Regions from separate parts of the Pseudoclavibacter chungangensis genome, predicted to be linked through region 1. Evidence: riboswitches for the same ligand, from Rfam matches in the RefSeq annotation. Region 1 holds a riboswitch; each other region holds the start of a gene.
The links. Region 1 has a riboswitch for thiamine pyrophosphate ahead of HNR16_RS10560 (ECF transporter S component). Riboswitches for the same ligand answer to the same signal wherever they lie in the genome.
Positions count from the first base shown of each region.

Region 2: it holds a riboswitch for thiamine pyrophosphate, as region 1 does, so the genes downstream of both, HNR16_RS04840 (LLM class flavin-dependent oxidoreductase) here and HNR16_RS10560 (ECF transporter S component) in region 1, are expected to answer to the same signal.
Region 3: it holds a riboswitch for thiamine pyrophosphate, as region 1 does, so the genes downstream of both, thiM (hydroxyethylthiazole kinase) here and HNR16_RS10560 (ECF transporter S component) in region 1, are expected to answer to the same signal.

Region 1 covers NZ_JACCFV010000001.1:2,339,239-2,349,494, forward strand. Annotated here, with positions in the region: gene HNR16_RS10525 (FAD-dependent oxidoreductase) at 1-1,113, opposite strand, end outside; gene HNR16_RS10530 (TetR/AcrR family transcriptional regulator) at 1,192-1,830, shown strand; gene HNR16_RS10535 (PepSY domain-containing protein) at 2,160-2,738, opposite strand; gene HNR16_RS10540 (metallopeptidase family protein) at 2,832-3,176, shown strand; gene HNR16_RS10545 (nucleoside/nucleotide kinase family protein) at 3,429-4,031, opposite strand; gene HNR16_RS10550 (energy-coupling factor transporter transmembrane component T family protein) at 4,028-4,834, opposite strand; gene HNR16_RS10555 (ABC transporter ATP-binding protein) at 4,831-6,279, opposite strand; gene HNR16_RS10560 (ECF transporter S component) at 6,276-6,920, opposite strand; TPP riboswitch at 6,971-7,079, opposite strand; partial or broken gene HNR16_RS19115 (EamA family transporter) at 7,124-7,525, opposite strand; partial or broken gene HNR16_RS19120 (EamA family transporter) at 7,554-7,982, opposite strand; partial or broken gene HNR16_RS10570 (LysR family transcriptional regulator) at 8,044-8,850, shown strand; gene HNR16_RS18275 (ECF transporter S component) at 8,901-9,554, opposite strand; gene HNR16_RS10575 (DUF1540 domain-containing protein) at 9,814-10,104, opposite strand.
Region 2 covers NZ_JACCFV010000001.1:1,082,414-1,092,669, forward strand. Annotated here, with positions in the region: gene HNR16_RS04835 (3-oxoacyl-ACP reductase) at 1-482, shown strand, start outside; TPP riboswitch at 1,071-1,166, shown strand; gene HNR16_RS04840 (LLM class flavin-dependent oxidoreductase) at 1,247-2,569, shown strand; gene HNR16_RS04845 (class I SAM-dependent methyltransferase) at 2,603-3,403, opposite strand; gene HNR16_RS04850 (cupin domain-containing protein) at 3,400-3,789, opposite strand; gene HNR16_RS04855 (response regulator transcription factor) at 3,848-4,471, opposite strand; gene HNR16_RS04860 (sensor histidine kinase) at 4,468-5,625, opposite strand; gene HNR16_RS04865 (CPBP family intramembrane glutamic endopeptidase) at 5,771-6,745, shown strand; gene HNR16_RS04870 (NAD-dependent succinate-semialdehyde dehydrogenase) at 6,862-8,244, shown strand; gene HNR16_RS04875 (LLM class flavin-dependent oxidoreductase) at 8,338-9,474, opposite strand; gene HNR16_RS04880 (DUF1684 domain-containing protein) at 9,471-10,256, opposite strand, start outside.
Region 3 covers NZ_JACCFV010000001.1:454,048-464,303, forward strand. Annotated here, with positions in the region: gene HNR16_RS01960 (TetR/AcrR family transcriptional regulator) at 75-734, shown strand; gene HNR16_RS01965 (dihydrolipoyl dehydrogenase family protein) at 750-2,171, opposite strand; TPP riboswitch at 2,790-2,882, shown strand; gene thiM (hydroxyethylthiazole kinase) at 2,874-3,686, shown strand; gene thiE (thiamine phosphate synthase) at 3,683-4,336, shown strand; gene HNR16_RS01980 (bifunctional hydroxymethylpyrimidine kinase/phosphomethylpyrimidine kinase) at 4,333-5,928, shown strand; gene betT (choline BCCT transporter BetT) at 6,524-8,860, shown strand; gene HNR16_RS01990 (aldehyde dehydrogenase family protein) at 8,986-10,256, shown strand, end outside.

The sequences.
Region 1 (10,256 bases):
TCCCACGCGACGTCGAACGGCGCGGAGGATGCGAACCTGCAGCTGCTGCAGGATGCGCGTCACGAGTTCCCGGCGACGCCGGACACCGTCGAGCGCCGCATCGAGTTCGGCCGGCGGAGCACCACGCACGAGGAGCGGCCCGAGCAGATTCGACGCCGCCACGGCGTCCTGGACGGCGAGGTTCACGCCGATGCCCGCGACCGGCGACATGGCGTGCGCCGCATCGCCGATGCACAGCACACCACGACCGTGCCAGCGACGCAGTCGGTCGACGCGGACGCGCAGCACGTGCACGTCCTCGTCGCGCAGGGTGCCGATGCGGGACGCGAAATCCGGGGCGCACGCCGATCCGGCCACCGCGAGCGCCGCGAGCCCCGCGCCCGAAGCCGTCCCGCGCTCCGTGGTCCCGCGGGGCACGACGACGGCCACCTGCCAGTAGTCGCCGCGATCGATCGAGATGACGATCCCTGGCCCGGCACGGAACAGCGGCACCGTCTCGTCGGGGCGCCGCTCGATGCGAAGCCACAGCACGTCGACGTCCGAACCGAGCGAGGCGAGCGGGAGCCCGGCCCGTGCGCGGACGATCGAGGTGCGGCCGTCGGCACCCACCACGAGGTCCCCGGCGAGTTCGAACGGCCCGTCGGGGCCCGTCCCGCGGACGCCGACGACGCGACCGTCCGGGCCGCGGAGCACCTCGTCGACCGCCGTCGATCGCCGCAACTCGAAGGTCGGGAACGTCGCCGCCTGCGCGGCGATGAGATCGAGCAGATCCCACTGGGGCATGAACGCGACGTACGGACACGTCACGGGCAGGTGCGAGAAGTCCGCGAGCACGAGATCCCGTCCGTACACGCGCGCCGTTGCGCGGTCCATGCGGGTGTGTGGAAGACGGAGGACGCCGTCGAGCCAGCCGAGCTCCGCCATGAGTTCGAGGGTCGACGGGTGGATCGTGTCGCCGCGGAAATCGCGCAGGAAGTCGGCGTGCTTCTCGAGCACCGTGACCCGGATGCCCTGGCGGGCGAGGAGCGCCCCGAGCACGAGTCCGGCCGGCCCGCCGCCCACGACGATCACCCGCGACCCGTCTCCCGTCGATCCGTCTCGTTCGCTCGCCATCATCGTCCGCTCCCGTGCTCGTCGTGCCGTGTTCCGTCGTTCCGATGCTCACGGCACGGGTCACTAGATTCAACAGCGATGAATTCTTCCGACGGTGGTGCGCGCGGCGATCGGCGTGGCCGGGGACGGCCGCGCGGACCGTCGACGACCACGGCCGACATGCTCGCGGCGGCCCAGCGCGCCTTCCTGGCCCGCGGGTACCGGGCGGCCACCATGCGCGCGATCGCAGCGGATGCGCAGGTCGACCCGGCGCTGTTGAATTCCCGCTTCGGCTCGAAGCGCGGACTGTTCGTGGCGGCGCTCGGCAGTCCGTTCGATCCGGCCGGACGCGTGGCGGCCGCTCTCGCCGGGCCCGCCGACGCACTGTCCGAACGACTCGCGCGTGCGGCACTCGATGCCCTGCGGGAGCCCCGCCAGCGGGCGGCGATGCGCGTCATGGTCGCCGAGGCGCTCGCGGACGAGCAGCTCCGCGTCCTGCTCGCGGAGTACGTGGACCGCGAGATCGTCGATCGGATCGCCGATCGCGTCGGCGGTGCGCACGCGCACGAACGCGCCCGGGCAGTCGTCTCGGTGCTCGCCGGGATCGTGTTCACGCGGCACTTCGTCGGCGTCCCGTCGCTCATCGCCGCCGTGTCGCCGGAGGACGTGCGCCGTCTCGAGGCGGCCATCCGGGCGGCCGCCGCCCCGCCGCCCCGAACCGGAACCCCCTCGCCCTGAACAGAAGCCTCCGGGCCCGATCACACCCCCGCCACCCGGAACAGCCAACCCGAACCGAGACCTGCCCGCCCCAGGCGCAACCCCGCAGCCCTGCTCCGCAGCCCCGTCCCCCGAACCACCACCCCGAACCGCAGCCTCATCACCCCGAACCGCGCCCCGTCCGACGGACCAGCACGCCCGGTTTCGCGGTCGGACGCAACCGCGCCACCGATCCGGCACTGCGCAAGCGATCCGGTGTCGCCCGTCCCGCAAGAAAAAGCCGGGTTGTTGCTACCGGGCCCGGGGCCCGGTAGCAACAACCCGGCTTTTTCTTGCGTGGGGGGGGCGGGTCAGGAGCCGTCGGTCGCCACGAGCGTGCCGCTCTGGGCGTCGATGTACGCGTGCTGCGTTCCCGGCCCCGCCGACATGACGATCTCCACCTCGATCACGAGCAGCTCCTCGCGCTCCGTCACCTCGGCGTCGTCGATCGTGCCGGGCACCGCGCCCACGGCCGTCGCGAGCGCGTCCGAGAGCGACACCCCCACCTGCTCGAACCGCACCCGGTCGTCGCCGTCGAGTGCGTCCGGCGAATCAGTCGACACGACGCTCGTGCCGTCCGCGCTCACCTCGACCTCGACCGTCGTCTCCCCCACCACGACCTCGACCGACCAGCCGCGCGCATCGTCGTGATCGATCTCGACCCCACGACCGCCCGTGTGGGACTCCGCGGTCGCGATCGCGGCCTGGGCCGCCGCGAGTTCGCCACCCGAGTCGGGAACCGCGGGGGTCGCGGCGGTCGTGGACTCGGGCGTGCTGAGCGAGACGACCTCGGTCGGCCTCGGCGAGCCGCCGTTCGAGCATCCCGCGAGGATCGTCGCCGCTCCCACGGCGATCACGACGGCGAACGTGCGCATGGTTCGAGGCTTCATGGGGCGATGCTAACCGCGTCGCCCGACGGCGCCCGGAGCGGGCTGCCGGGAGCGCCGTGGCATCGAGTCCGCGCGACGCGACAGAATGGTGCGATGGACCTCTCCCCCGACGAGTTCGAGCGGATCGTGATCGACGAGCTCGACGCCCTGCCCGACGAGATGGTCGACGGCCTCGACAACGTGGTCTTCCTCGTCGAGGACCGCCCCGAGGACGGCAGCGAGCTGTTCGGGATCTACGAGGGCTACGCGCTCACGGAGCGCGGCCAGTACGGCTTCGGCGAGCTGCCCGACCGGATCATCGTGTACCGCGAGGCGCACCTGCGCGCGTGTGACACCGAGGCGTCGCTCCGGACGGAGATCCACACGACCCTCGTGCACGAGATCGCGCACTTCTACGGCATCGACGACGACGAGCTGCACCGCCTGGGCTGGGCCTGACGCGGGTCGGCTCGAGCGACGCACCCCCGGTCCGGCGTTCGGAGACTGCCCCGTCCCGCTGTCGGCCGGCTGCGCCCATCCCTGGGCCGGCGCACTGAACAGGCGAACCGCCACCCGGGCGAGCCGAACACGCGAACCACCCCGGCCAGGCGAAGCGCGCCCACGAACTGAACGGGCGAACGACATCGGCGAACTCCCCGGGCGAGCGACGTCGACGAGCCGCGGCGAGCGACCGGGGACGCGACCGCGGCGTCAGCGAGCCCGGGCCACGGGCGCCGGTTCGCCGGACGCGACGACACTCCGACGCGCGGCCTCGGACCGGAGCCGGTCGACGATCCGCTCGACGAGCGTCTGCTCCCCGGGGCGTGCGGACGCCGCGCAGTCGACGACGACGTCGGCGAGGGATGCGGGCGACTCCGACGCGATGAACGCGTCCTCCTCCGCGCGCCAGCCCGCCCACCACGAGTCGTCGCCGTCGCGCGCGACCGCTCGGGCGTGTCTCGTCGGCTCGTCGAGTTCGAGCCACACGCCGAGCGTCGCGAGCGACCGGTTCGCGCGCGAGAGCGCACCGCACCCCTCGACGACGATGGGCGGGCCGAGCGTCACGCGGTGCGTCTCGGCGCGACGGTCCTCGAACCAGTTCCAGCGTCGCCAGCACGGCATCTCGCCGCGCGCGAGCGGCTCGAGCACCGCTCGCGTCGCGTACTCGCTCCCCGCCCGCAGGCCGGACCACCCGGGGTAGAGGTCGTCGAGGTGTACGACGGTGCCGCCGAGTGTGCGCGCGAGTCGCGCGGCGAGCGTCGTCTTGCCCGTGCCCGAGCGCCCGTCCACGAGGACGCACTGCGCGCCCGTCACGAGGCGCCCGTCCCCACGAGGCTGAACGAGCCCGTCACGATCGAGGTCGTGAGTGCGGCCGCCGCGAGGAGGATCGCACCGAGGACGAGGACGAGATCGTCGCGGCCGAGCGTCGAGGGTCGGGCCCACGTGCGTTCGCCGCCGTCGAAGCCGCGCGCCTCCATCGCCGTCGCGAGCACACCGCCACGTCTGATGGCGAGCACGAGCAACGCGAACGCCATGGTGAGTCCCCGACGGATCGCGCCGGAGTCCCCGAGCCCCCGCGCGCGCCGTGCTTGCGCCATGGCGGTCCAGTCGTCGCGGAACACGTCGAAGAGCCGGATGCCGGCGAGCGCACCGAGCACGAAGCGCGACGGGAACCGGCACAGTTGCGCGAGGCCGTCCGCGAGTCGTGTCGCGTCGACACCGGCGAGGACCACGAGCGTGGGGACCCCGATCGCGAGCACGCGCAGGCCGACCGCGATCGACAGACGGATGGAGTTGTCGGACACCGTCGCGAGGAGGAACGTGCCGTAGACGTGTCCACCCGGTTGCGCGTACAGGAGCATGCTGATCGCCGAGACGGGTGCGGCGATGAACAGCGGCCAGGCCCGCCGGACGACATCGCGCGGCGTCGCACCCGCGAGACCGAGCAGCACCGCTGCACCGCCGAGCCCCACGAGCGCGCTCACGGCGTCGATCGTGAACAGCATCGGGATCGAGTAGCAGATGGCCGCCGCGAACGCCGCGACGGGGTTGACGCGATCGAGGAACCGCACGTGTCCGGTCGTCGTCGGGGGCCCGGGGCGCGTGTCGACGCTCATGCGGCGCGCTCCAGTTCGACGACGTGGTCGCCGAGCACGCGGACGACGTCGAGGTCGTGTGTCACGGAGACGAGCGCGTGCCCCTCGTTCACGAGCCGCGACATGAGGCCGACGAGTTCGAGCCACGTCCGGCGGTCCTGCCCGAACGTGGGCTCGTCGAGCACGATGACGCGCGGTGCGGTCGCGAGGACGGTCGCGACGGACAGCCGGCGCTGCTCGCCCCCCGAGAGCGTGAAGGGGCTCGCGTTCGCGAGGTGGTCGAGGCGCAGCGCATCGAGCAGTTCGTCGGCCGTCGCCGTGATCTCGGCCTCACCGCGTTTCGCCGCGCGCGGGCCGACCTCGAGTTCGCGCCGGACGGTCGCGGCGACGAACTGGTGGGCGGGCTCCTGGAAGACCGTGCCGATACGGGAGAGCAGGGCCCGCGACCGCCAGCGGATCGGCTCGGGGCCGACGCCGCGCGCGAGCGCATCGCTCGCGACGACCCGCCCGGCACGTGGGGCGAGCAGGCCCGCGAGCGTGTGGGCGAACGTCGTCTTGCCGACGCCGTTCGGCCCCGTCACGACCGTGGACGTCCCGGCCGGGACGGTGACCTCGAGGCCCCGCTGCACGAGCGGCGCATCGCCACCGCGCCCCACGTCGAGCGCGTCCGTCGACAGGAGGGTCTCGCCGTCGCTCGGCGTCGACCGTTCGAACACGACGGGGATGCCCGGTACCCAGGCACCGTCCGCCGCGAGTTCGGCGCCGCGCTCGGCGATGAGCCGATCCGGGGCGGCGTCGGCGCGCACGCCGCCGCCGGCCTCGAGGACGACGGCCCGGTCGACGAGTTCGAGCCAGGCGTCGACGCGGTGCTCGATCACGATGAGCGTCGCGCCCGTCCGGCGCACGACCTCGGCGACGGCATCGCGCACCTCGATGACGCCCGCGGGGTCGAGGTTCGCGGTCGGTTCGTCGAGCAGCAGCAGCCCGGGACGCATCGCGAGCACCCCCGCGAGCGCGAGCCGCTGTCGCTCGCCGCCCGAGAGCGCCGCGGTCGAGCGGTCGAGCGGCAGCCGCAGCCCGACGGCGTCGAGTGCCTCGCGGACCCGGCGCCAGATCTCATCGCGCTCGACGCCGAGGTTCTCGCAACCGAACGCGACGTCGTCGCCGACCCGACCGAAGATGGTGTTCGCCTGCGGATCCTGCAGCACGAGGCCCGCGGCGACGCGTTCGCGCGCGGGGTCACGGCCGCCGACGAGGAGTTCGCCCGTCTCCTCCCCCTCGTCCTCACCGCCGAGCACGCCCGCGAGCGCGCGGACGAACGTGGATTTGCCGGCACCCGACGGGCCGAGCAGGAGCACCCGCTCGCCCGGCTCGACGACGAGGTCGAGTCCCGCGAGAGCGGCGCGGCGACGTCCCGCGTGCCGCCACCCCCACCCGCGCGCCTCGACGCCGACGCCTCCGCTCATACGCGCGCGCTGTCTCGTCCGGCCGCGAACCGCGAGAGCGCGCCCGTCCTGGCGAGCGCCCGGACGAGGAGCCACCCGACGACGCCCGCGAGCACGGCACCGGAGACGATCGTGCAGGAGGCGTAGACGAGGTTGAAGCCGAGGCCCTTCGCGATGTTGGCGCTCAGGAACAGTTCGAGGACGATCGCGGCGAGCCCGGATCCGGCGCCCGCGAGCACGGCGACCGGCAGGCCGAAGCGACGGTATGCGAAGGCGGCGAACACGAGTTCGGCGCCGATGCCCTGTGCGAGCCCCGAGTAGACGGTCTCGATCGACCACTGGCTGCCGAGGAGCATGGAGACGACGGCCGCGAGCACCTCGACGAACAGTGCCGCGCCGGGCTTGCGGATGATGAGCCCGCCGAGCACGCCGCCGAGCAGCCAGATGCCGGTTGCGGTCCCGCCGAGGCCCGGGGTCACGGCGTCCGCCGCGAGGAACCACGCGTAGCCGACCGTGTTCCAGGCGACGAAGATGAGCCCACATGCGACACCGACGACCGCGGCCGTGATGATGTCGACGACGCGCCAGCGCGTCGTGCGCCGCTCGGTCGTCGTGCTCGGACGAGCGGCGTCCGCGGTGGTCTTGGGTGAACGGTTCGACAAGGTCGTGCCCTTTCTCGATGAGGAGGTGCACGGGTGGTGCGGCGCTTCGCGCCTCACCGAGAAGGTCTCCCTGCGCCGGCATGATCCGGATCAGGTTCGACGGTCGAAGGCTCGTGCCTTCCTCTCAGCCCGGACCACCGGACTCCCGTGTTCCCCAGCAGTCTAGCGGCACCGCGCCGCAGCGGCTCGACCGCACAGGCCACGGCGCCGATCCCGAGGGCCGTGAGCTGGACGGGCCCGAGCGGCGCGGCCGTCAGGATCGCGCCGATCACCGCCGCCGTGCCGGGGATGACGGCGAAGAGCATCGACGCGAACCGGGCACCCGCACGGCGCACGACGGCCGCGTAACCGAACGTCCCGACCGTCCCGACGGCCGTGACGAGTGCGATGAGCGCGAACTCCGGCGCGCCGCCGCTCAGGTGTTGTGGTTCGAGGAACGAGACCGCCGCGGCGGCGGGGGCGGCGACCGTCACACCGATCGCCGTGAAGACGACCGGATCGACGTCGGCCGCGCGACGCGCCTGCAGGATGGAGCCGGCGGCGAGACCGGGCAGCGCGACGATCGTCGCGATGACCCCCGGCCCGATCCGTGGGTCGGCGAGCACCGCGGGGGAGGCAGCCGAGCAGGACGGACGCGGTCGCGAGCACGAGTGCGACGACTCCCGCGGGCGACTCCCGTCGCCGCGTGACGACGCCGAGCAGCACTGCGGTGAGGACGGGATTCATCGCGATCACGAGCGCCGTGACGGTCGGTGAGACCCCGTGCGACATGCCCCGGTAGGCGCTCAGGAACTGCGCCCCCTGGACGCCGGCTCCCGCGAGGATCGTCCACGCGAGTGCGCGGCCCCTCGGCAGGGTGCTGCGGCGAGCCCGGACGATGCCCCAGAGGGCGACCGCGGAGGCGGTGAATCGGATGGTCAACAGCAGGAACGGGGTTGTCGCCCCGAGGGCGAGGGCGGCCAGGGGGTAGTTGGCCGCGTAGAGCAGGACGGTGAGCGAGGCGAGTGCGAGGGTCGATCTGGACATGCTCGGAGCCTGCGCCGAGCACACGCGGCACCGCATGACCGTTCGGGATCCTCGAACGTTCCGGAGGATTCCCGGTCACCCGGCGCACACTCGGCACATGCCGGATCTCGATCTCGTCGCCCTGCGCAGCCTCGTCGCCGTCGCCGCGTTCGCGGGCGTCCGGCGGGCCGCCACCTCGCTCCACGTCTCGACCTCCACGGTGAGCGGCCACCTGCGCCGGCTCGAGGCGATCGTGGGCGGGCCCATCGTCGAGCCGGACGGCAGGTCGGTGATGTTCACGCCACGCGGTGAATCGTTGCTCCAGGCGGCGCGGCGCATTCTCGCCGTGCACGACGAGGCGCTCGATCGACTCACGGGCCCTGACGACGCGGAACTCGTGATCGCGGCCTCACAGTTCGCGACGCATTCGGCGCTGTCGGCCGTGAGCGACGTCGTCGCTCGTTCGGCCCCCGATCGTCGCGTCCGGCTCGAGTTCCATCGCTCGGATCAGGCGCGTTCGCTCGTGACGGCGGGGCGGGCCGACGTCGCGATCGGGCTCGAGGATCTGGGATCCCGATCGAGGCGCATCGGCCGGGTCGCCCTGCGCTGGGTGGGGGCACGGACGGCCACCTTCGACGGCGACGACCGGCCGCTCCCCCTCGTCGTGTTCGCAGGGACGTGCACGGTCCGCGGCCGGATCCTCGCATCGTCCGCCGGCCGGTCCGGCCGGATCGTCCGCGAGTGCCACGATCTCACGGGCCTGCTCTCGGCGGTGCGCAGCGGTCTCGGCGTGAGCGCGCTGCCCGATCCCACGGCCTCGGCGAGCGGGCTCGCGCCCCTGCCGTTGCGCACCGAGCCCGAGCCCGTCACGCTCGTGTGCACGATGAGCGAGCGGGTGCCGAGCGCCCTCGCCGAGGAGATCGTCGAGGCGCTGCGGGTTACGTGGGCGCCGAGTTCGGGCCGCACACCGACGGATCAGCCGGGGGCGATCTCACGTCCCGACGCGAAGCGCGCCAGGACACCGGGGCGTGCGAGCGCACGGGTGAGGAGCCACCCGACGAGACCCGCCAGCACGGCACCGGAGGCGAGCGTGCACGAGACGTAGATCAGGTTGTACGCGAGCCCCTTCGCGAGATTCCCCTGCACGATCCCGTACGTCACGGTGCCGACCGCGGACCCGACGCCGAGCAGCACCGCGAACGGCGCGCCCGAACCGCGGTAGCGGAAGCACATCGCGACGAGTTCGGCACCGAGGCCCTGCGCGACGCCGATGAACACCGTCTCCATCGCGAACTGGCTCCCCATGAGCATCGAGACCGTGGCCGCGAGCACCTCGACGAAGAATGCCGCGCCGGGCTTGCGGATGATGAGGCCGCCGAGTACGCCGCCGAGCAGCCAGATGCCGGTCGACGTCCCGCCGAGCCCGGGCGTGAGCGCGTCCGCGGCGAGCATCCACGCGTAGCCCACGCTGTTCCAGACGACGAACAGGACGCCGCACGCGACGCCGATGACCGCTGCCGTGACGATGTCGACGACACGCCACCGCAACACGCCTGTTCCGGCCCCTCGCACCGGTGGCGCCGTGACGGCCCCGGACCCCTCGATATCGACCCGCTTCTCGTCGTCCATGTGGCGTCCTTCCTCGTACGCATCACACGGGCGACGAGGCGCGAATGCGCATCGCCGGTCCTGCCTCCCTGCGTCGGCATGATCCGGATCAGGTTCGACGGTCGAAGGCTCGTGCCTTCCTCTCAGCCCGGACTACCGGACTCCCGTGGTGACGAGCACACTACGGGAATGGCAGCGTCGTGGGAAGCGCCGGAATGCGCCACCAACGTCGAACGCCCCGGACCGAGGTCCGGGGCGTTCGCGGTCGTCGTGCGCGGGGTCAGGCGGCCTGGAAGGTCTGGCAGTGCGCCGGACCGTGACCACCCTCGATGCGCACCGAGGCCGCGGTGCACACGGCGGCGCTGTTGAACACGCACTCGGTGCGCTGGCAGGCGCCGACGGCGGTGACGACCTTGGGCAGGCCACCGTCGATGCCGAGCGGGAGGAACGTCGCGCAGTCGGCGCCGTTGCTGCTGATCGTGATGGCTCCCGCGTGGCAGCCGTCGTGGTTGTAGCCGCAGTCCGTCGCCGTGCAGCCGGAGACGGTGGGCAGGTCGGCGAGCATGGTCATGGCGCGCTCCTTCAGATGCTGATCCCATGCATCTGGGTTCATTCATGATGCGCTTCGAAATGCATTCTGTATAGCCAGGAAAGGCTGCCTGAATGCCGAAAGAAAGGCGAAAGGAAAGCCTTACCTGAGCATTTCGATGTCATCGGGATCGG
Region 2 (10,256 bases), 1.3 Mb from region 1:
CGTTCGACGGGGACGGCCGCGCGAAGGCCGACGAGATCGCCTACGGTGCATTCGCCGCGCAGTTCGCCGGCTCCGTGGAGGGCGCCCTCAACACCGTGCAGTCGGCGCTGTCCGGCTTCGAGCGGGCGGGGTCCGGCCGGATCGTCAACATCGGCACGAATCTCTTCCAGAACCCCGTCGTGCCGTATCACGACTACACCGCTGCCAAGGCGGCGCTCCTGTCGCTCACGCGCACGTTCGCATCGGATCTCGGGCCGCGCGGCATCACGGTCAACATGGTCAGCGGCGGGCTGCTGCGGACGACCGACGCGAGCGCCGCGACCCCCGCGGCCGTGTTCGATGCGATCGCGGCGAGCACGCCGCTGCGCCGCGTCACGACGCCGACCGAGTTCGCCGATGCCGTCCTCTTCTTCGCGTCACCGTGGTCCCGCGCGGTGACGGGCCAGAACCTCGTCGTGGACGGTGGGCTCGTGGCCGACTGAGGACGCGGGGTGTCGATCGGCGGATGTGCGGACCGCGTCGCGGACGCCCACGGTTCAGTGGGCGTGCAGCCGACGGGCTCGAGAAGCTCGGAACTTGACCCGACGATGAGCCATGAATCCCGTCACGCCGCGACCGACACGGATGTCGAGGCCGTTGCGGAGATGCTCGCCGATGCGATGCGATGCGATGCGATGCGATGCGATGCGATGCGATGCGATGCGATGCGATGCGATGCGATGCGATGCGGACGCCGTCATCGGTGAGGCCGTGGGCGGCACCGCGGGCGAGGGCCGCGGACGGGTGTCGGCTCGGCACTCATCGAGTCGCGACCCGAACGGCTCGACGCGCCGGTCGGTCGGGCGGCGGCATACCTCGAGGCGTCGACCGAGCGGAGTGCCCGGCTCTACGCGCGCCACGGGTTCGAGCGCACCGGTGTGGTGCCCGGTTTCGACACGCCGGACCTGCCGATCGCCATGTGGCGCGACGGGACGAGCTCGCTCCGGACCCCGGCGACGTCCTGAGACCACCTGGCCGCACCGAGCGAGGATGTGCCCGTGCGGCGGCGGCCCGGGCGTGCGTATGCTGGCCGAAGTGACACGGGGTGCCGTCGCGAACGGCTGAGAACAGACCCGTCGAACCTGATCCAGTTCGTACTGGCGAAGGGAATGTCCGGGCATCGTCGTCGGACCCGTCGCGGCGGAGCCGCACGCGGCCGGACGAGACCTCGGGCGGACCTCGCCACTCGCCGAGAGGACCACGGCCCATGACGACGACCGACGCACGCCGCACGATCCGACTGGGCTTGTTCGCATTCGGCTGCGGGCACCATTCCGCGGCCTGGCGGGCGCCCGATTCGAGCGTGGAACGGCTCGGCGACATCGGCTACTGGACGGAGCTTGCCCGCACCGCCGAGCGGGGCGGCCTGGACGCGTTCTTCCTCGCCGACGGCCAGGCGCTCGGCGTCGGCGCGGTCTCGCGGGGGCCGCTCTGGCTCCTCGAACCGATCACGACCCTCGCGGCGATCGCGGCCGCGACCGAACGGATCGGACTCATCACGACGGTATCGAGCACGTTCTGGGATCCGTTCCACGCGGCCCGCCAGCTCGCCGGCCTCGACCACGTCTCACACGGTCGGGCCGGGATCAACGTCGTCACGTCGATGACCGACGACGAGGCGCGGAACCACGGCATGGAGCGGCTCCCACCGCATGCGGAGCGCTATGCGCGGGCGGCGGAGTTCGTGGAGGTGCTGCGCGGCCTGTGGCGGTCGTGGCCGCGCGACGCGATCCGCGCCGATCGTCACGGCTCGTATGTCGACGCGCACGCGCTGCGTCCGATCGACCATCACGGCGAGGCGTTCGACGTGGCCGGCCCGCTGAACGTCCCGAGCTCGCCGCAGGGACACCCCGTCGTGTTCCAGGCGGGGGCGTCGGAGCAGGGCCGAGACCTCGCCGCCCGCTCCGCGGAAGGGATCTACGCCGTCGCGTGGGACCTCGAACAGGCGCGGGAGTTCCGCGACGACGTCCGTCGCCGAGCGAGCGCGTTCGGCCGCGACCCCGACGGCATCGCCGTGATGCCGGGACTCGTGACGCACGTCGCGTCGACGGAGCGGGAGGCGCGCGAGCGGCGTCGTGCCCTCGACGAGCTGCTGCCCGTCGAGGACAGCCTCCGCCAACTGGCGTTCTTCGTCGGCCGGGACACGAGCGAGTGGGACCTCGACGCGCCCGTTCCCGAACTCGCACCGCTCTCGTCCTTCGAGGGGCCGAAGGGACGCTACGCGACCGTGCTCAGGATCGTGGCGACCCGGAACCCCACGGTCCGTGAACTCCTCGGCGTCCTCGCGGCCGGCGGGGGACACGCGACCTTCATCGGGACGCCCGAGCAGGTGGCGGACGAGATCGAACGCTGGGTCGACGCGGGTGGTGCGGACGGATTCAATCTCATGCCGCCGACCCTGCCCGGCGGCATCGAGGAGTTCGTCGAGCACGTCGTCCCGATCCTGCGCCGACGCGGTCGTCGCCCGCTCGCCGAGGACGCCGGGGCGACGACGCTGCGCGAACGGCTCGGGCTCCCCGCGCCGCGCTGACGGTCGGTCGGGCGCGGAACGCCCGCCGACGCGTCAGCGTGCCGGTCGTCTCGCACCGAGCGCGACGCCGCGCAGCCGGTCCTCGTTCGCGGCGAACAGGCGACGCATCGCGAGCACGCGTCGCCGTGCATCGGCGTCGCGCAGCACGTTCCGGAGGATGCGCAGCGTGCCGACGAGCCCCTCGTCGGCCAGGTTCCGCCGCATCTGCAGGAGCGCCATCGGCTCGCTGCCCGTCCACTCGACGACGAGCCCGGCGCCTTCCAGCAGCGCGCGCCACTCCGCGACCGTGAGCGGCCGGGCGTTGACCTTGATCGTGCGGGCGAGGTCCCGCTGGAGGGCGCTCGTGACGTCCGGATCGAGGTCGTCCGGATGCAGGCCGAGCTCGTGGATCGCGTAGCGACCGCCCGGCCGGAGCAGCCGAACGGCCTCCGAGACGATCGCGTGCTTGCCGCGCTCGGACTGCATCGTGAGCATCGCCTCGCCGATCACGAGATCCGCGCTTGCGGCCGGGAGCCCCGTCTCGGCCGCATCGGCCTCGACGACGCGCCCCGCGTCGCCGACGGCGCGCGCCGTCAGGCGCACCGCGTCCGGATCACGTTCCACACCCGTGTACGAGCCCGGATGCGCGGCGATGACGTCGATCGCGGTCCGGCCGAGCCCCGGCGCGAGCTCGACGACGTCCGCCCCCGCGATGTCGGCGTGCGCGAGCAGGCGGCGCGTGAGCCGGAGCCCGCCGGGGCGGAGGACCCGCTTCCCGAGCCGCGCGAGGAGCCAGTGTCCCGGCGTGTTCGCCGCCGCGCGTTCCTCGAACGGCACCCTCGTCTCGTCGGTCATCGCTCCGCTCCCGTTCGCGTCGTGTCGGCGATCGTCCCGCTCGCGGGCGCCTCGTGCCGGACCGTGAGGAGGAACACGCTGTCCTCGATCGCACGCACGGCGTGCCGCTCCGGCGGGATGCCGATGAGCGTGCCGGCCACGAGGTCCCACTCCCGTCCGTCGCCGACGAGCACGACCCGGCCGCGCAGCATCTGCAGCGTCGCCTCCGGCGGGCTCTCGTGCTCGCCGAGCGCCGTCCCGTCGAGCAGGGCGAGCACCGTCTGTCGCAGCAGCTCGCCCGCGTGAACCGATCGGGCGGCCCGTCGTGCAGGGGCCGAGCGTGCCGCGTCGAGCAGCTCGGTGCCGAGTGCAGCGAGGTCGACGGGGGACACATCGGGGCTCGTCATGCCCCGAATCTATGCGCGCGCGTCGGGTCGCGCCGTTGCCTGGGCAACGCGACGCCGATCAGCGCGCGTAGTGCGCGATGAGGCGAGCCCGGTCGCGCACGCCGTGCTTGCGCAGCACGCTCGTGACGACGTTCTTCACGCTGCCCGTCGAGAGGAACAGGCGCTGCGCGATCTCGCGGTTGGAGAGTCCCTCGAGCAGGGCGTCGAGCACCTCGCGCTCGCGCTCGGTGAGATCAGGGGCTGTCGTCGGCCCGCCCCGGGGTGAGGCGAGGACTCGAGCGACGAGGAGTTCGGCGGGGACCGAACCGAGCACCGTCCCGCCCCCGTGCACGCGCCGGACCGCGTCGCCGATGTCGCCCGGTGATGCGTCCTTCAGGAGGTATCCCTTCGCGCCCGCGCCGAGCGCCCGGAGCAGCAGCTCCTCGTCGTCGAACGTCGTGAGCACGATGCACGGCACTCGCGGATGGGGCTCACGCAGACGCTCGATGAGCTCCGGTCCGTCGAGTCCCGGCATGCGCGCGTCGACGAGTGCGACGTCGACGACCACGGATCGGAGCACGTCGAGGGCGCCGAGGCCGTCGGCCGCGTCGGCGACGACCCGCAGATCGTCGGTCGTCCCGAGCATGACGCGGAGGGCATCGCGGATGAGCGGCTGGTCGTCGACGACGAGGACGCGGATCATCCGGCACGCCCCGTCGCGTCGATGTCGTGGGACGGGACGTGCACGCGGAGGGTCGTGCCGGGCCGATCCGGGGAACCGGGCGTGAGGGTCATGGTGCCGCCGAGCGCGACGGCCCGCTCGCGCAGGGCCGAGAGACCGAATCCCTCGACGACCTCGTGCGCGGGCACGCCGTCGTCCACCACGAGCAACTCGGTCGCCGTTCCGTCGACCCGCACGGCGACGGACACCCGCTTCGCGCCCGCATGGCGCACCGCGTTCGCGACCCCCTCCTGCGCGGCCCGGTACAGGGTGAGCGCCGCCTCGGCCGCGAGCTCGTCTGCCGGTCCCTCGACGTCGAGGCGGACGTCGATGCCCCCGGAGGAGGAGGTGAGGGCTCGGAGCGCGCCGACGAGTCCGCGCTCGTCGAGCGACGTCGGCCGAAGGGCGCGCACCCACAGGCGCGTCTCGCTGAGCGCACGCTCGACGCTCGATCGAGCGCCCTCGATCTGCGTCCACGCGCCCTCCTCGTCGCCGCCGCGCAGCAACGACGCGTTACCGAGCGACATCGTCGCGACCGTGAGGTGGTGGCCGACCGAGTCGTGCATCTCGCGGCTCATCCGCGCGCGTTCCTCGGCGAGCGTGAGCTTGCGGATGCGTGCGGCGAGCGCGAGCGCCTCGTCGCGTTCCCCCTCCGCGCGCGCGGCCGTCGCCCCGAGCGCGACGGCGAGTCCGCCGCCCGCGGTCATGAGCAGGCCCGTGCCGAGCACGGTGCCCGGCTCCCCGTCGAACACGAGCCACTGCGTCACCGAAAGGAGGAGGACGACCCCACCGACCGCGAGGGTCGTGACACGGGGGCCGATCACGAACGACAGGTTCGCGAAACCGAGCAATGGGACGAACAGGTGCATACCGGCCGAGGCGGTCAGACCGAGCGCGAGCGCGACGAGCACGAACAGGATCGCGAGTGCCACGCCGACGACCGGTCGGCGCCGGTCCCAGCGCAGCACGAACCACAGCCCCACGACCGCGAGCAGATTCAGGGCGCCGAGCCACGGTGGCGGCAGCAGCGACCAGGCGGACTGCACGAGGAAGTCGATGACCGCCGGGGCCAGCGTGAGCGCGAAGGCGAGGTCGATGTACTGCGGGTGCGCGCGTCCGAGCGGTCGATGCGACATAGAGCGAATGTACGTCGGGGCGCTCGCGGCGGACCGAGGTCGTGACCTTGGTCATGCGGATGCGTGCCGTTCGGGACGCGCGGTGCGAGGCGGTGTCGACGGACGATCGAGGGACGGTGCTCGACCGGCGAAACGGAGGAACGACATGTCGGACCACGGGACATCTCACACGGATGCGGCGCGGGCGCACTCGGTGCCGCTCGCGGGCCCCGCCGGGCGGCCGCGGCCGGCTCCCGGCCACGACGCCGCCACGACGGACCTCGCGACACGACGGGTGCGCTTCTGGCGGCATCCCGTGACCGTCGCGGTCTCGAGCGTCCTCACGCTCGTCGTCATGATCCCCGCGGGCATGCTCGCGCAGTTCCTGCTCGCGCCGCTCGCGGGGGACGACCTCACCCCGGTCACGGCGTCGTTCCTCGCATTCGGCATCGCCGTGCCGATGTGCGCGACAGCGATCCTCGTCGTGTTCCTGCTCCGCCGGCTCGCCCGCCTGCCGTTCCGCACCATCGGGATCCTGCCCGTCTCCCGGCTGTGGCTCGTCGTGCCCGCGGCGCTCGCGGCGTTCGCGATCGTCGCCGCGTCGGCGCTCGTCGGCCAGGTCCTCGCGGGTGGGGCGTGGGGATTCACGGCGCCCGAGACCGTCGGCCCCGGCGAGCTCACGCTGCTCCTCGTGCTGAGCTGTGTGTACGCGCTGTGCAGCCAGGCGTTCCCCGAGGAGCTCGTCTTCCGCGGACACCTCATGAGTGCGCTGCGTGGCCGCATGCCGGCGTGGGGCGTCATCGTCCTCAGCTCGCTCCTGTTCGGAGTGCTGCACCTCGTCTCGCAGTCGAGCGCCGAGGGCGCCTGGGAGCGGTCGCTCTACGCGCTCGCGGCGGGGGCCTTCGGATTCGCGGCGGCCGCGTTCTTCCACGTCACGGGGTCGGTCTGGGGGAGCGTCGGGATCCACTGGGGTCTGCACATCGGCCTGCGGCTCGTGCCCTTCGAGGCGAACGACGACGGCACCGTGCTCCTGAGCCAGATCCTCGGCTTCGTCCTCGTCGGTGTCGCGGTGCTCCGCCTCGGACGGAGACGTGAACGGGGCGCCGTGCGTGCGACGTCCGGCGCACCCATTGAAAACTAACGGCGCTCATTTAGGATCGGACCGTCCGCCGATTCCCGGCCGCACCCCACCGATCCGATGGGTCGTGCCCTATGTTCGGGAGACGCGGAACCATCGCATCGATTCAAGGAGGATTCATGACGAGCTACGAGGTCGTCAACCCGGCCACCGGCGAGACGGGGGAGACCTTCCCCACCGCATCGGCCGCGGACGTCGAGCAGGCCGTCGCGGGCGCGTTCGCCGCGTACACGAACTGGTCGCGCGCCACGACCGTCGCCGAACGTGCCGCGCTCATCGGGGCGGTCGCGCAACTGCACCGCGACCGCATCGACGAGCTCTCCGAGATCATCGTCCGCGAGATGGGCAAGCCCATCGACCAGGCCCGCGGTGAGGTCGAGTTCTCGGCCGACATCTACCAGTACTACGCCGACAACGCCGAGACGTTCCTCGCCGACCAGAAGATCGACGCGCTCGGTGGCGGGTTCGCGATCATCCGCAAGGACCCGCTCGGGCCGCTGCTCGGCATCATGCCGTGGAACTTCCCCTACTACCAGGTGGCGCGCTTCGCGGGGCCGAACGTCATCCTCGGCAACCCCATCGTCCTCAAGCACGCGGAACAGTGCCCGGAGTCGGCGCTCGCGATCCAGCGCATCTTCGACGACGCGGGTGCGGCGGAGGGCGTGTACACGAACCTGTTCGCCTCGCACGAGCAGATCGCCGAGATCATCGCGGACCCGCGCGTGCGCGGCGTCTCGCTCACGGGCTCGGAGCGCGCGGGCGCCGCGGTCGCGGAGATCGCGGGTCGCAACCTCAAGAAGGTCGTGCTCGAGCTCGGCGGCTCCGACCCGTTCATCGTGCTGTCCACCTCCGACCTCGACGACACGGTCGAGAAGGCCGTCGCCGGCCGGCTCGAGAACAGCGGCCAGGCGTGCAACGGCTCGAAGCGGCTCATCGTGCTCGACGAGTACTACGACGCGTTCGTCGAGAAGTTCACGGCCGCGATGCAGGCGCTCACGGTCGCGACCGACCCGACGCAGGAGGGCGGCGACCTCGGCCCGCTCTCGAGCGAGAAGGCGGCGGTCACGCTCGAGAAGCAGCTCGCGAGCGCGGTCGAGGGTGGTGCGACGCTCGTCGGCGGTGAGCGCGACGGCGCGTTCATCACGCCCGGTGTGCTCACGGGCGTCTCGCCCGACAACCCCGTCTTCCGGCAGGAACTGTTCGGTCCCGTCGCGCAGGTGTACCGGGTCGCGTCGGTCGACGAGGCGATCGAGCTCGCGAACGACACGCCCTACGGGCTCGGCTCGGTCGTCATCTCCGAGGACCACGGTGCCGCGCTCGCGGTCGCGGAGCGGCTCGAGGCCGGCATGGTCTACGTCAACCAGGTCGGCGGCGACTCGGCGGAGCTCCCGTTCGGTGGCGTCAAGAACTCCGGCTCCGGTCGTGAGCTCGGCTCGCTCGGTATCGACGAGTTCGTGAACAAGAAGCTCATCCGCATCGCCGACGCGCCCCAGGAGGCGTGAGCGGCACCACACCGGTCGGCCGGCCGGTGCGGTGAGCGACGAGGACGGCCCCGATCCACTCGGATCGGGGCCGTCCTCGTCGTGTCCGCGCGCTCAGACGACGCTCGCTGCGCGCGTCCGTTCGACCTCGGCGGCGGCGTCCGCGACGGTGCCACCGGCCGCGGCCGGGCGGCCGCCGTAGGGGTCCTCGTCCGACCAGAGCGTCGTCGGGAACTCGCGACGGAGCACGGGGACGACCTCGCTCGCGAAGCGCGCCAGGATCTCCTGCTGCCGCTCGAGCGGCAGCGTGGTCGGCAGACTCACCGATTGCACGTCGTGCCCGAAGGCGGCGTGGAACGTCCCGATCTTGTCGATCACCTGCTGCGGTGAGCCGACGAGCGCCGGCCCGTCGGCGATCGCGTGATCGATGTCGCGGTACGGGGAGTTGTTGCCCGGGACGTTCGTCGCGGCGCGCAACTTCTCGTAGATCTGCCCGTACTCCGCCTTCGCCTCGGCCGTCGTGTCGGCGACGACGAGCGGCCCGGAACCCGCGCCGACGTAGGCGAAGCGCGGGTCGTGGCCCGCACGCTCGTACGTCTGCCGGTAGTGGTCGACGAGCACGGCGTAGTTCGGCAGGGGCTGGATCGCGTTCGCCGTGAAGAGCGGGTCTCCCCAGCGTCCCGCGAGACGCGCCGAGGTCAGTGTCGTCGCCGAGCCGTGCCACACGCGCGGGGCTCCGGCGTAGGGCCGCGGCAGGGTCGTCGTGCCGGTCTGGGCACGCGTGTACGGCGTCGCCGCCCAGTCCACGTCCTCCTCGCGCCACAGGCGACGCAGCAGTTCGTACTTGTCGGCGAGCAGCTCCCACTGCTCCTCGATGTCGAGCCCGAAGTGCGGGTACTGGCGGGTCTCGTTGCCCTTGCCGATCGTGATCTCGAGGCGGCCGCGCGAGAGCTGATCGAGCGTCGCGTAGTCCTCCGCGATGCGCACGGGGTCGTGCAGGGGGAGCACCGTGACGCCCGTCTGGAGTCGCACACGCGAGGTCACCGCGGCGATCGCACCGAGCAGCACGGTCGGCGACGACGACAGGAACGCACCCGCGTGGCGTTCGCCGATCGAGACGGCGTCGAGCCCGAGCGCCTCGGCGAGTCGCGCGTTGTCGACGGCCTGCGCGAACCGGTCGGCCGGGCTGACGAGCCGGCCCGACACGGGATTCGTGCGGTAGGGGATGATGTCGAGCAGCTGGACCCTCACGAGGCGGCCCGCAGCCGCTCGACGGGCGTCTTCTCGCCGGCCTCGATCGCGACCGGCAGCCGGTTCTCGGCGGGCGGCAGGGGACACGTCGCGTGATCGGTGTACGCGCACGGGAGGTTCACGGCGCGGTTGAAGTCGAGCACGACGCCGCCGTCGGCGTCCGGGGACGCGATCGACAGCGACCGGTTCGCGGCGTACGTCGTGACGCCGCTCGTCTCGTCGGTGAACAGCGCGAGGTAGCCGCCTCCGTGGCCGCCGAAGACCGTGAGTCGCAGCGGCTCGCCGCGCAGCTCGAACTCCACCACGCCCGGTGCATCGTACACGTGCTCGAGCCCGGGCGCGGCGGAACCGACCGTGACGGGTCGCGGCTCGTCGAACGGCACGAAGCGGCCGTGCGCCACCCAGCGGGGATTCGGGACGTAGGTCGGCGTGCCCGTGTAGTCGCGCAGGAGCGGTGTCCCCGGGTGCCGCGGCCGGACGATGTCGTGGCCACCGCGCTTCGCGAGCTCGACGACCGTGTCGCCCGAGCGCAGGAGCAGCCCGTCGCGCTCCGCGATGGGGCCGAACTCGTGGCGGCCGGAGAGCGTGACGCCGTCGAGTTCGAGCGGTTCGTCGTCCGCGTCGAGTTCGACGACGGGGCCGGCCTCGCTCGTGGACCACAGGCCGGGCACGCCCTCGACGCGCCGCGGTTCGGCATCGAGGAACTCGATCGTCGTGACGGCGAGGAAGCCGTGCGGGTCGGCGCGCCTGCGCTCGTGTTCGTCGTGCCACTCGCCCCAGGC
Region 3 (10,256 bases), 1.9 Mb from region 1:
CGCTTCATATTAGGGCAGCCTAAGTGAATGTGGCAGTCCATGTCAGGGTGTCGTCGCGCTGCTACGCTGTGCCGATGACGCGGAGCCCCGGCTGGCAGATTCGCGCGGCCGAGATGCAGCGACGCATTCGAACGCACGCGATCGCACTCTTCCGGGAGCGCGGCTTCGACGAGGTGACGATCGCCGAGATCGCGCGGGCCGCAGGCGTCGCCGAGCGCACCGTGTACCGCTACGTCGGCAGCAAGGAGGCGATCGTCTTCGAGCACTCGCCGGGCACCTTCGAGCCGTTCCTCGACGCGCTCCGGCGGGAACCGCGCGACCTTCCCGTCACGGCCGCGGTGTCGAACTGTGTGCGCCGGTTCCTGTCGAGCGATGCCGAGCTGCAGACCGATCGCGACCGGGTGTCGCTCCTGCGCGAGACGCCGTCGCTGTACTCGGCCTGGTTGCTCGCGCTCCGTGACCTCGAGGCCGGGCTCGCCGCGTGGCTCGCGGAGCGCACCGGCGCACCGGCCGACGACGTCGGGATCCGCGCCGGGGCGGCCGCGATCACGGCCGCCCATCGCATCGCGAACGAGAGCTGGGACACGGGGGACATGGGCTCGTACCTCGACGGCTTCGAGCGTGCCCTCCGTGTGCTCGGCGCCCGTCTCGACGATCTCGTCGGCGCGCCGACCGCCGATCGGTCCGCGCCGGAACGAGACGACGCCGCGCCGTCCCGCGGTGCGGGCGCGTGATGGTCCAGGGCGGTGTCAGGCCTCCGGACGGCCGAGCGCCTCGAGCAGGCGCAACCAGATCTCGCTGACCGTGGGGTAGGCGGGGACCGCGTGCCAGAGCCGGCCGACGGGCACCTCCCCGACGATCGCGATCGTGGCCGCGTGCACGAGCTCGGCGACGGCCGGACCCACGAAGGTCGCGCCGATCACGACGTCGCGCTCGCGGTCGATCACGAGCCGTGCGGCGCCCTGATCGCGATCGCCCTCGAGTGCGGCGCCCGCGACCGACGAGAACCCGACGTCGACGACTCGGACGGGCCGCCCCTTGTCCGCCGCCGACGCGGCCGTGTGGCCGACGGCGGCGACCTCGGGGTCGGTGAACACGACCTGCGGGACCGCGTCGTGATCCGCCGTCGCGACGCCGAAACCCCACGGCGCGTCGTCGGGTGTGCGGCCCGCCGCCCGCGCGGCGATCGCGTCACCGGCCGCGCGGGCCTGGTACTTCCCCTGGTGGGTGAGCGGCGCGCGGCCGTTCACGTCGCCGACGCCGTAGAGCCAGTCGGTGCCCGGGACGAGCATCGTGTCGTCGACGTCGAGTGCGCCCCCGGGAGCGATGCCGACCGAGTCGAGGCCGACGTCGCCGCTCGCGGGCGCGCGACCTGTCGCGATGAGCACCTCGTCGGACACGATGTCGCCGTCGCCGGTCGTCACGTGCACACCATCGGCGGTGCGAGCGACGTGACGGATGTCGACACCCGTGCGGACGTCGACGCCGGCGGCCCGCAGCCCCTCGGTCACGCGCTCGCGCGCGAACGGCTCGAACGCGCCCAGCACCTCGTGCCGGACGAGCATCGTCACGCGGCTGCCGAGCGAGGCGAACGCGCTCGCGAGTTCGGTCGCGACGACGCCGCCGCCCACGACGGTGAGGCGGCTCGGCACGGTATGGGCGCTCGTCGCCTCCCGACTCGTCCACGGTGCGATGTCGGCGAGTCCGGGGATGTCGGGGACGAGTGCCGTGCTGCCCGTCGCGACGACGACCGCGGCACGCGCCCGCAACGTCGTGACCTCGCCCGTCTCGCCGGTGACCTCGACCGTGCGCTCGCCCGCGATCCGCCCGGTGCCGCGGACGAGCTCGGCGCCGATGCCCTCGACCCAGTCGACCTGGCCAGCGTCGGACCAGTGCGAGGTGAACGCGTCGCGGCGGTCGAGGACCGCGGCGACGTCGAGCCCGCCGCGCACGGCCTCGGCGACGCCGGGGAGCGCGCGCGCCGCGGCGAGCAGGCGGCCGGGACCGAGGAGCGCCTTGGACGGCATGCACGCCCAGTACGAGCATTCGCCGCCGACGAGTTCGCGCTCGACGAGTACCGTCTCGAGCCCGGCGGCGCGCGTGCGATCGGCGACGTTCTCGCCGACGGGTCCCGCGCCGATGATGATGACGTCGACCTCGCGCGCGCTCATGCGGCCCACGCCCCGTCTCGGTCGGCGCACCGACCCGCACAGGCGGCACGCCCCGGCGCGTGCCGCACCACGGCGGACGCACGATCCGACACGGACCGAAGGACGGCGGCGGGGCGCTCCGGCACAGGCTGCGGCGAGTCGGAGATGCGGTCCGGGGTGGACTGCGGTGAATCGGCGGTGGCGTCCGGCGAGGTCCGTGACGAGTCGGTCGCGCGGTCCGGCACGGACCGCGGCGAATCGGCGGTGGTGCCCGGCGCGGGCCGCGAAGTCGCGGACGATAGGAGTCTCGGTCGCATGGGTGCGACGATCCTCCCCGCGCGAGCAAGCGTCAACCGCGTCACCCGATCGCGGCGCCGATTCCCACCATCGCGTCATCGCGCGGAGCGATCCAGCCGGGTTGTTGCTACCGGGCCCGCGGCCCGGAAGCAACAACCCGGCTGGATGCTGTTCGACGGAGCGCGAACGCGAGCGCGGGCGGCGTCGTGGCGCGCGGCGGGGCGAGGACGGTGGTGCGAGGGGCGAGGACGGCGGTGCGAGGGCCGAGGAGTGCGGGGTGCGGTTGCAGGGTGGGTGGCGGTCGCGGTGTCGCCGGGCGCTCGAGTCGGGTAGCCTTCCGCGGAGAGTGACACGGGGTGCCCCACCGGGGCTGAGATCACACCCGTCGAACCTGATCTAGTTCGTACTAGCGAAGGGATGTCGCGCATGACGCGTACGCCATCTGCTGTTCTCACGTCCGCCGCCGAGTTGCTCGGGGAGGTGCGCCGGACGACACCGCTCGTCCAGTGCGTCACGAACGTCGTCACGGTCAATTTCGTGGCGAACACCCTCCTCGCGATCGGTGCGAGCCCCGCCATGGCCGATGTGCCGGGGGAGGCGGAACTGTTCGCTCGCGACATCGCGTCCGCCTCGCTCGTGAACCTCGGCACGCCGAGCGGCGAGCAGCGCCTCGGGATGCTCGAGACCGCGGCGGGCGCCACCGCGGGCGGGACGCCGTGGGTGTTCGACCCCGTGGCGGTGGGTGCCCTGCCGGTCCGGACCGCGCTCGCCGCCGAGCTCCTCGCCGCACGGCCGACCATCATCCGCGGCAACGCCTCCGAGATCAGTGCGCTCGCGGGCGCGACCGCGACGGGGCGCGGCGTCGACTCGCAGCAGGACGTCGATGACGCCCTCGACGCGGCCCGCACACTCGCGAACGCGACGGGTGGCGCCGTCGCGGTCTCCGGCCCCGTCGATCTCGTGACCGACGGCGAGAGCGTCGTCCGGATCGCGAACGGCGATCCGCTCCTCACCCGCGTCACGGGTGGCGGCTGTGCGCTCGGGGGCGTCGTCGCCGCGTTCGCGGCGGTCGCCGAGCGGCCGATCGACGCCGCGGTCGCGGCCTGCACCGCCTACGCGGTCGCCGCCGAGTTCGCGGCCGCGGTCGCGAACGGCCCCGGATCGTTCGCCGTCGCGTTCCTCGATGCACTCGACGCGCTCACGGCGGACGACATCGTCCGGGCGGGACGTGTGTCGTGAGCATCGATCTCGCCGTCTACCTCGTGACCGATCCGGACCAGTGCGCCGCCGCGGGCCGGACGGTGCCGGACACCGTCGCGCTCGCCGTCGCCGGCGGCGTGACGAGCGTGCAGGTGCGCGCCAAGGATCTCGCCGCGCGCGCGTTCGTCGATCTCGCCGTCGCCGTCGCGGCGGCGGTGCCGGCGCACGTGCCCGTGCTCGTGAACGACCGCGTGGACGTCTTTCTCGCGGCGCGAGCCCGCGGTGCGGCGCTCGCGGGCGTGCACCTCGGGCAGGACGATCTGCACCCCCGCGATGCGCGGGCGCTCATCGGGCCCGACGCCGTGCTCGGGCTCAGCGCCGCGACACCCGCCGAGCTCGCCGAGGCGACGTCGCTCGGTGCGCTCGTCGACTACGTCGGTATCGGCGCCGTGCGCGACACGGCGTCGAAGCGCGACGCACCCGCGGGGATCGGGGTCGAGGAGGTCGCACGCCTCGCCCGGGGAACATCGCTGCCGGCCGTCGCGATCGGCGGGATCCGTCCCGGCGACGTCGCGGAGCTCCGCGCGGGCGGGCTCGACGGCGTGGCCGTCGTGTCGTGGATCTGCGCCGCAGCTGACCCGCGGGCCGCCGCCGAGGAGCTGCGTCGGGTCTGGGAGGCGGCGGCATGAGCGACGCGACGACCTCGGCCGTCACGACGGGACGCGATGCCGGTGCACCCCCGCCCCGGGTGCTGAGCATCGCGGGCACCGATCCGACGGGCGGCGCGGGCATCCAGGCCGACCTCAAGAGCATCGCCGCGAACGGCGGGTACGGCATGGCCGTCGTCACGGCACTCGTCGCGCAGAACACCCAGGGCGTGCGCTCGATCCACGTTCCACCGACCGCGTTCCTCGTCGAGCAGCTCGACGCCGTGAGCGACGACGTCGAGATCGACGCCGTCAAGATCGGCATGCTGTTCGACGAGCACATCGTCGCCGCCGTTTCGGCCTGGCTCGCGGCGGTGCGTCCGCCGCTCGTCGTCCTCGACCCGGTGATGATCGCCGCGAGCGGTGACTCGCTCGTCTCGGGTGAGGCCGTCGCGGCGATCCGGGCCCTCCTCGCCGAGGTGGATCTCGTGACGCCCAACGTCCCGGAGCTCGCCGCCCTCGTCGAGGCGCCGCCCGCCTCGGGATGGGACGAACTGCTCGAGCAGGCCCGTCGGCTCGCCACCGACCATGGGGTGCTCGTAGTCGCGAAGGGCGGCCACCTCGAGGGGCCGGCCGCGCGCGACGCGCTCGTCGCGCCCGACGGCGAGATCGTCGAGTTCACCTCCGACCGCGTCGACACGCGGAATTCGCACGGGACGGGATGTTCGCTCTCGTCCGCGATCGCGACGCTTCGCGTGCGGACCGGGTCGTGGCCCGCCGCCGTCGGCGAGGCGAAGCGGTGGCTGACGGCGGCCCTGCGCGACTCGGACTCGCTCGCGGTCGGGCGCGGCAGCGGCCCCGTGTCGCACTTCGTCGGGCTGTGGGACGCCGCGGGGTCGCTCGGACCGCTCGGCGCGCACGTCGATAGGGTGATCCCCGGATCATCCGCGGAGCCCGCATCGTCCGACGGCGACCGCAACACGCCTGGCGCGGCCGAGGTGGAGCGCGCGTGGTGGGCGAGCATCGAACCGATCCGCACGGCGACCGACGAGCTCGCGTTCGTGCGCTACCTCGGTGACGGCACGCTCGATCGCGAGGCGTTCGTGCGCTACCTCGCGCAGGACGCGCTCTACCTGCGCGAGTACGCGCGGGCGCTCGCGGCCGCGAGCCTGCTCGCGCCGACGCCCGAGGAGCAGGCGTTCTGGGCGGCGAGCGCGAACGGGGCGATCGCGGCCGAGACCGAGCTGCACGCGGGCCGGGTCGGGCACGAGTCGCTCTTCTCGGCGGAGCCGTTCGACACGACCTCGGCGTACGTTGATCACCTCCTCGCGTTCGCCGCACGGGGGGACTACCTGGGCCTCGTCGCGGCGATCCTGCCGTGCTTCTGGATGTACGACGACATCGGGCGGCGGCTCGCGGCGCGACGACGTCCGGACCACCCGTTCGGCGACTGGCTCGCGACCTACGACGACCCGGCGTTCGCCGCGTCGACGCGTTCGGCGATCGAGATCGTGACGCGGCACGCCGCGGCGGTGGACGGCGAGGAGCGTGAACGCATGCGACGCGCGTTCGAGGTCTCGGCTCGACACGAGCTGCGGTTCTTCGCGGCGCCGCTGCAGGTGCCGAGCGACTGACGGTCCGTTCGTGCGCCGTCTCGGGGGCGCTCCCGGCGGATGACGGGTTCCCGAGCGCCACGGCACCGTCCCGGTGGCCGACACGCCCGGCCGGACGCGCACGGACCGGTGCGATCGGGCGTTCTGCCCCGATCGGACGGTCGAGGGGTCGGCGGGCGGTCTCGGTCGCCGCCGACGGGCGATCGCGGAGCGCGCTGCGACACCGCCCGGTTCCGCGTGTTCATGCGGATCGCACGAGGCGGCGACACCCGTGCGGCGGGTCCACGGGTGCCGGCGGGGGGAGCGGGCGGCAGGCCCGGCCGTCCCGCCGTGTGGGCCGCCGACGCCGGGGGTCGCGGCCGACGCGGTGTCGCGGGGCGCTCCTACACTGGTCGCACCGGTGATCCGGTGCGGGTCGGCACGTCTCCACCCGGCCACGGGACCACCACGGTGCGCGACCGCCCGGTCGCGCGCCGGTTCGGGCGCGAGCCGTGAGCGAGAGGAGCAGGGCAGCCCCGAGGACACCGCACGCACACCGCCGCGCACGGGGCGGCCCACCGCTCGCGCAGCGCGCATCGGGTGGGCCCGCTCGCGACCGAATCGGACGGAACTCCGCATGAACCGAAACGACGACCGAGCTACGCCCGACCCGGACCGCCCCGACGCGAACGACACCGCGGCAGCGCCGGATGCAGCCGGAACCGGCACGAACCGCGACCTCCACACCGGCGACGACGCCGGCACGGCCGACACACGCAGGACGGGAGCGAGCGGCGACGAGGGCGCGAGCACCCGAACGGCCCCCGACCGCTCGGCCGACGGCCGGACGAACCCACCCGTCGCCACGGTCGGGACGGCCGAGTCCGGGGCCGAGGCCGGGGCACCTGACGCGGACGCCGCCCCCACGGACCCCGTCACGCGCTGGCCCGTCTTCATCGGCTCGAGCGTGCTCATCCTCGCCGTCGCCGTGTGGGCGATGATCGATCCCGATCAGGCGGGTGAGCTCATCGGCGCGGTCGTCGTGTGGACGAGCGCGAACCTCGGCTGGTACTACATCCTCACCGCGGCGGTCGTCGTCGGTTTCGTGCTGTTCCTCGCGTTCTCGCGCCACGGCGGCGTGAAGCTCGGCCCCGATCACTCGAAACCGCAGTTCAGCCTCTTCACGTGGACGTCGATGCTGTTCGCCGCGGGCATCGGCATCGACCTCATGTTCTTCTCGGTCGCCGAACCCGTCTCGCAGTACTACGAGCCGCCGACCGGTGGCGGCGAGAGCATCGAGGCCGCACGACAGGCGATCGTCTGGACCCTCTTCCACTACGGCCCCGTCGGCTGGGCGATGTACGCGCTCATGGGCGGCGCCTTCGCCTACTTCGCGTACCGGCGCAATCAGCCCCTCAGCATCCGCTCGCTCCTCACGCCGCTGTTCGGCAAGCGCCTCGACGGCTGGATCGGGCACACGGTCGACGTGACGGCCGTGCTCGGCACGGTGTTCGGCATCGCGACCTCCCTCGGCATCGGTGTCGTGCAGCTCAATTACGGCCTGTACCTCATGTTCGGCATCCCCGAGGGGGTGGGCGCGCAGATCGGACTCATCGTGCTCGCCGTCATCATGGCGACGATCTCGACGGTGTCCGGCGTCGAGAAGGGCATCCGTCGACTCTCGGAGCTCAACGTGGTGCTCGCGATCGTGCTGCTCGTCTACATCACGGTGACGGGCGAGTCGCGTCGGCTCATGGACGGGCTCGTCATGAACATCGGCGACTTCGTCGCTCGCTTCCCGGGCATGCTCATGGACACGCACGCGTGGGAGCAGCCCGACGAGTGGTCGAGCGCGTGGACCCTGTTCTTCTGGGCGTGGTGGATCGCGTGGGCCCCGTTCGTCGGGCTCTTCCTCGCGCGCATCTCGCGCGGCCGCACACTCCGCCAGTTCATCGCGGGCGTCCTCGTCGTCCCGTTCCTCTTCATCGCCGTCTTCATCTCGATCTTCGGCAACTCCGCGCTCGTCCTCGTGCTCGGCGGCGACGCAGCGTTCGGGGCGAGCGCGATGGATACCCCCGAACGTGCGTTCTACGACCTCCTGATGCAGTACCCGGCGGCACCGCTCGTCGTGGGGCTCGCGACGATCACGGGGCTCCTCTTCTACGTCACCTCGGCGGACTCGGGTGCACTCGTGCTCGCGAACCTCACCTCGCGCATCGACGACCCGAAGCAGGACGGCGCGAAGGGCCTGCGCATCTTCTGGTCGGTCGCGACGGGGCTCCTGACGCTCGCGATGCTTGTCGTGGGCGGCATCCCGACGCTGCAGGGCGCGACGCTCATCATCGGGCTCCCGTTCTCGATCGTCATGTACCTCGTGATGATCGCGTTCTTCAGGGCGCTGCGGACGGAAGCGGCACACGTCGCCGGGTACCGGGCCACGCTCGGCACGCGTGCCGTCGCCGGCGGACAGAGCTGGCGCCGACGTCTGCGCCGTTCGACGACGTTCCCGCAGGCAGCCCAGGTGCGGCGATACATCGACGCGACCGCCGCGCCCGCGCTCGGCGACGTCGCCGACGAACTGCGCCGCTCGGGCGTGGGCGTCGATCTCGACGAGTGCGCGGTGGAGGGCACCGACATCCCGAGTCTCGTCCTCACGGTGCACTTCCCGCAGGAGGAGGATTTCAGCTACCAGATCTACCCTGTCGGGCACGAGCGTCCCTCGTTCACCTACCGTCACCCGGGCGAGAGCGCGCGCTACTACCGGCTCGAGGTCTTCGCCCCCACGGGGTCGCGCGGCTACGACGTGTACGGCTACAGCGCGGACCAGCTCATCGCCGATGTCCTCGGGCACTACGAGTCGCATCTCGAATACCTGCGCCTGTCGACGGCCGGTGCGGACGCATCGGTGGGTGACGAGGAGAACGTCGTGACCGATTGGCACGACGACTTCGGCGACGCGGACGAGGCGCGCTGACCCGGACCGGCCGCGGCGGACGCGCACGGCGCGACCGGCCGCGAACGGTGTGACCCTCGCGCGCCACTCGGCACGCGACCCCACGAACGAACACGCACGAACGAACCGACACGAACGGAGCGCACATGACCGCGACACTCTTCATCGACGGAACCTGGACGACCGCGGCGGCGGGCGGCACCCGCGAGATCCGCTGCCCCGCCGACGGCTCGCTCGTCGGGACGGTGGACGAGGCCGGGCCCGAGGACACGCTGGCAGCGATCGCGGCCGCGCGGTCGGCGTTCGACAGCGGCGTCTGGTCGGACGTGCCCGCCGTGGAACGAGGCGACCTGCTGCTGCGGGTGGCGGCCGCGATCCGTGAGCGCCGCGAGGAGTTCGCGCGCGCGGAGTCGCTCGACACGGGCAAGCGCATCGTCGAGTCGCGCATCGACATGGACGACATCGCCGCGTGCTTCACGTACTTCGGCAAGCTCGCGGCCGAGGACGCGGGACGCATCGTCGATGCGGGTGATGCGAACGTCCTCAGCCGCATCGAGCACGAACCCGTCGGCGTGTGCGCCCTCATCACGCCCTGGAACTACCCGCTGCTGCAGGCCGCGTGGAAGATCGCCCCCGCGCTCGCGGCCGGTAACACGTTCGTGTTCAAGCCCGCCGAGCTGACGCCGCACACCGCGATCCTCGTGATGCAGGTGCTCGACGAGCTCGGGCTGCCCGCGGGCGTCGGCAATCTCGTGCTCGGTGCGGGGGCCGTCGCGGGGGCTGCCCTCTCGGAGAGCCCCGACGTCGATCTCGTGTCGTTCACGGGCGGGCTCGTCACGGGACGCGTCATCGCCGAGAACGCGGCACGGACCGTGAAGAAGGTCGCACTCGAACTCGGCGGGAAGAACCCGAACGTGATCTTCGCGGACGCCGACTTCGACGCCGCGGTCGACAACGCCCTCAACGGCGCGTTCGTGCACTCCGGCCAGGTCTGCTCGGCGGGGTCGCGCATCGTCGTCGAGGACACGATCGCGGAACGCTTCGTCGACGAACTCGTCGCGCGCGCCGAGCGGATCCGTCTCGGTGGCCCGTTCGACGACACGGCCGAGACGGGGCCGCTCATCTCGGCGGCGCACCGCGACAAGGTGACCGCGTACGTCGAGGCGGGCCTCGCGGAGGGCGCTCGCGTGCGCTGCGGTGGGCGCTGGGGCGAGGGGGACCTCGAGACGGGGTACTACTACCTGCCGACGATCATCGACCGGGTGCACCGCGGCATGTCGGTCGTCACCGACGAGGCGTTCGGGCCGGTCGTGACGGTCGAGACCTTCTCGACGGAGGACGAGGCGATCGCGACCGCGAACGACACGATCTACGGGCTCGCCGGGGCCGTGTGGACGCAGGACGCCGGCCGGGCACA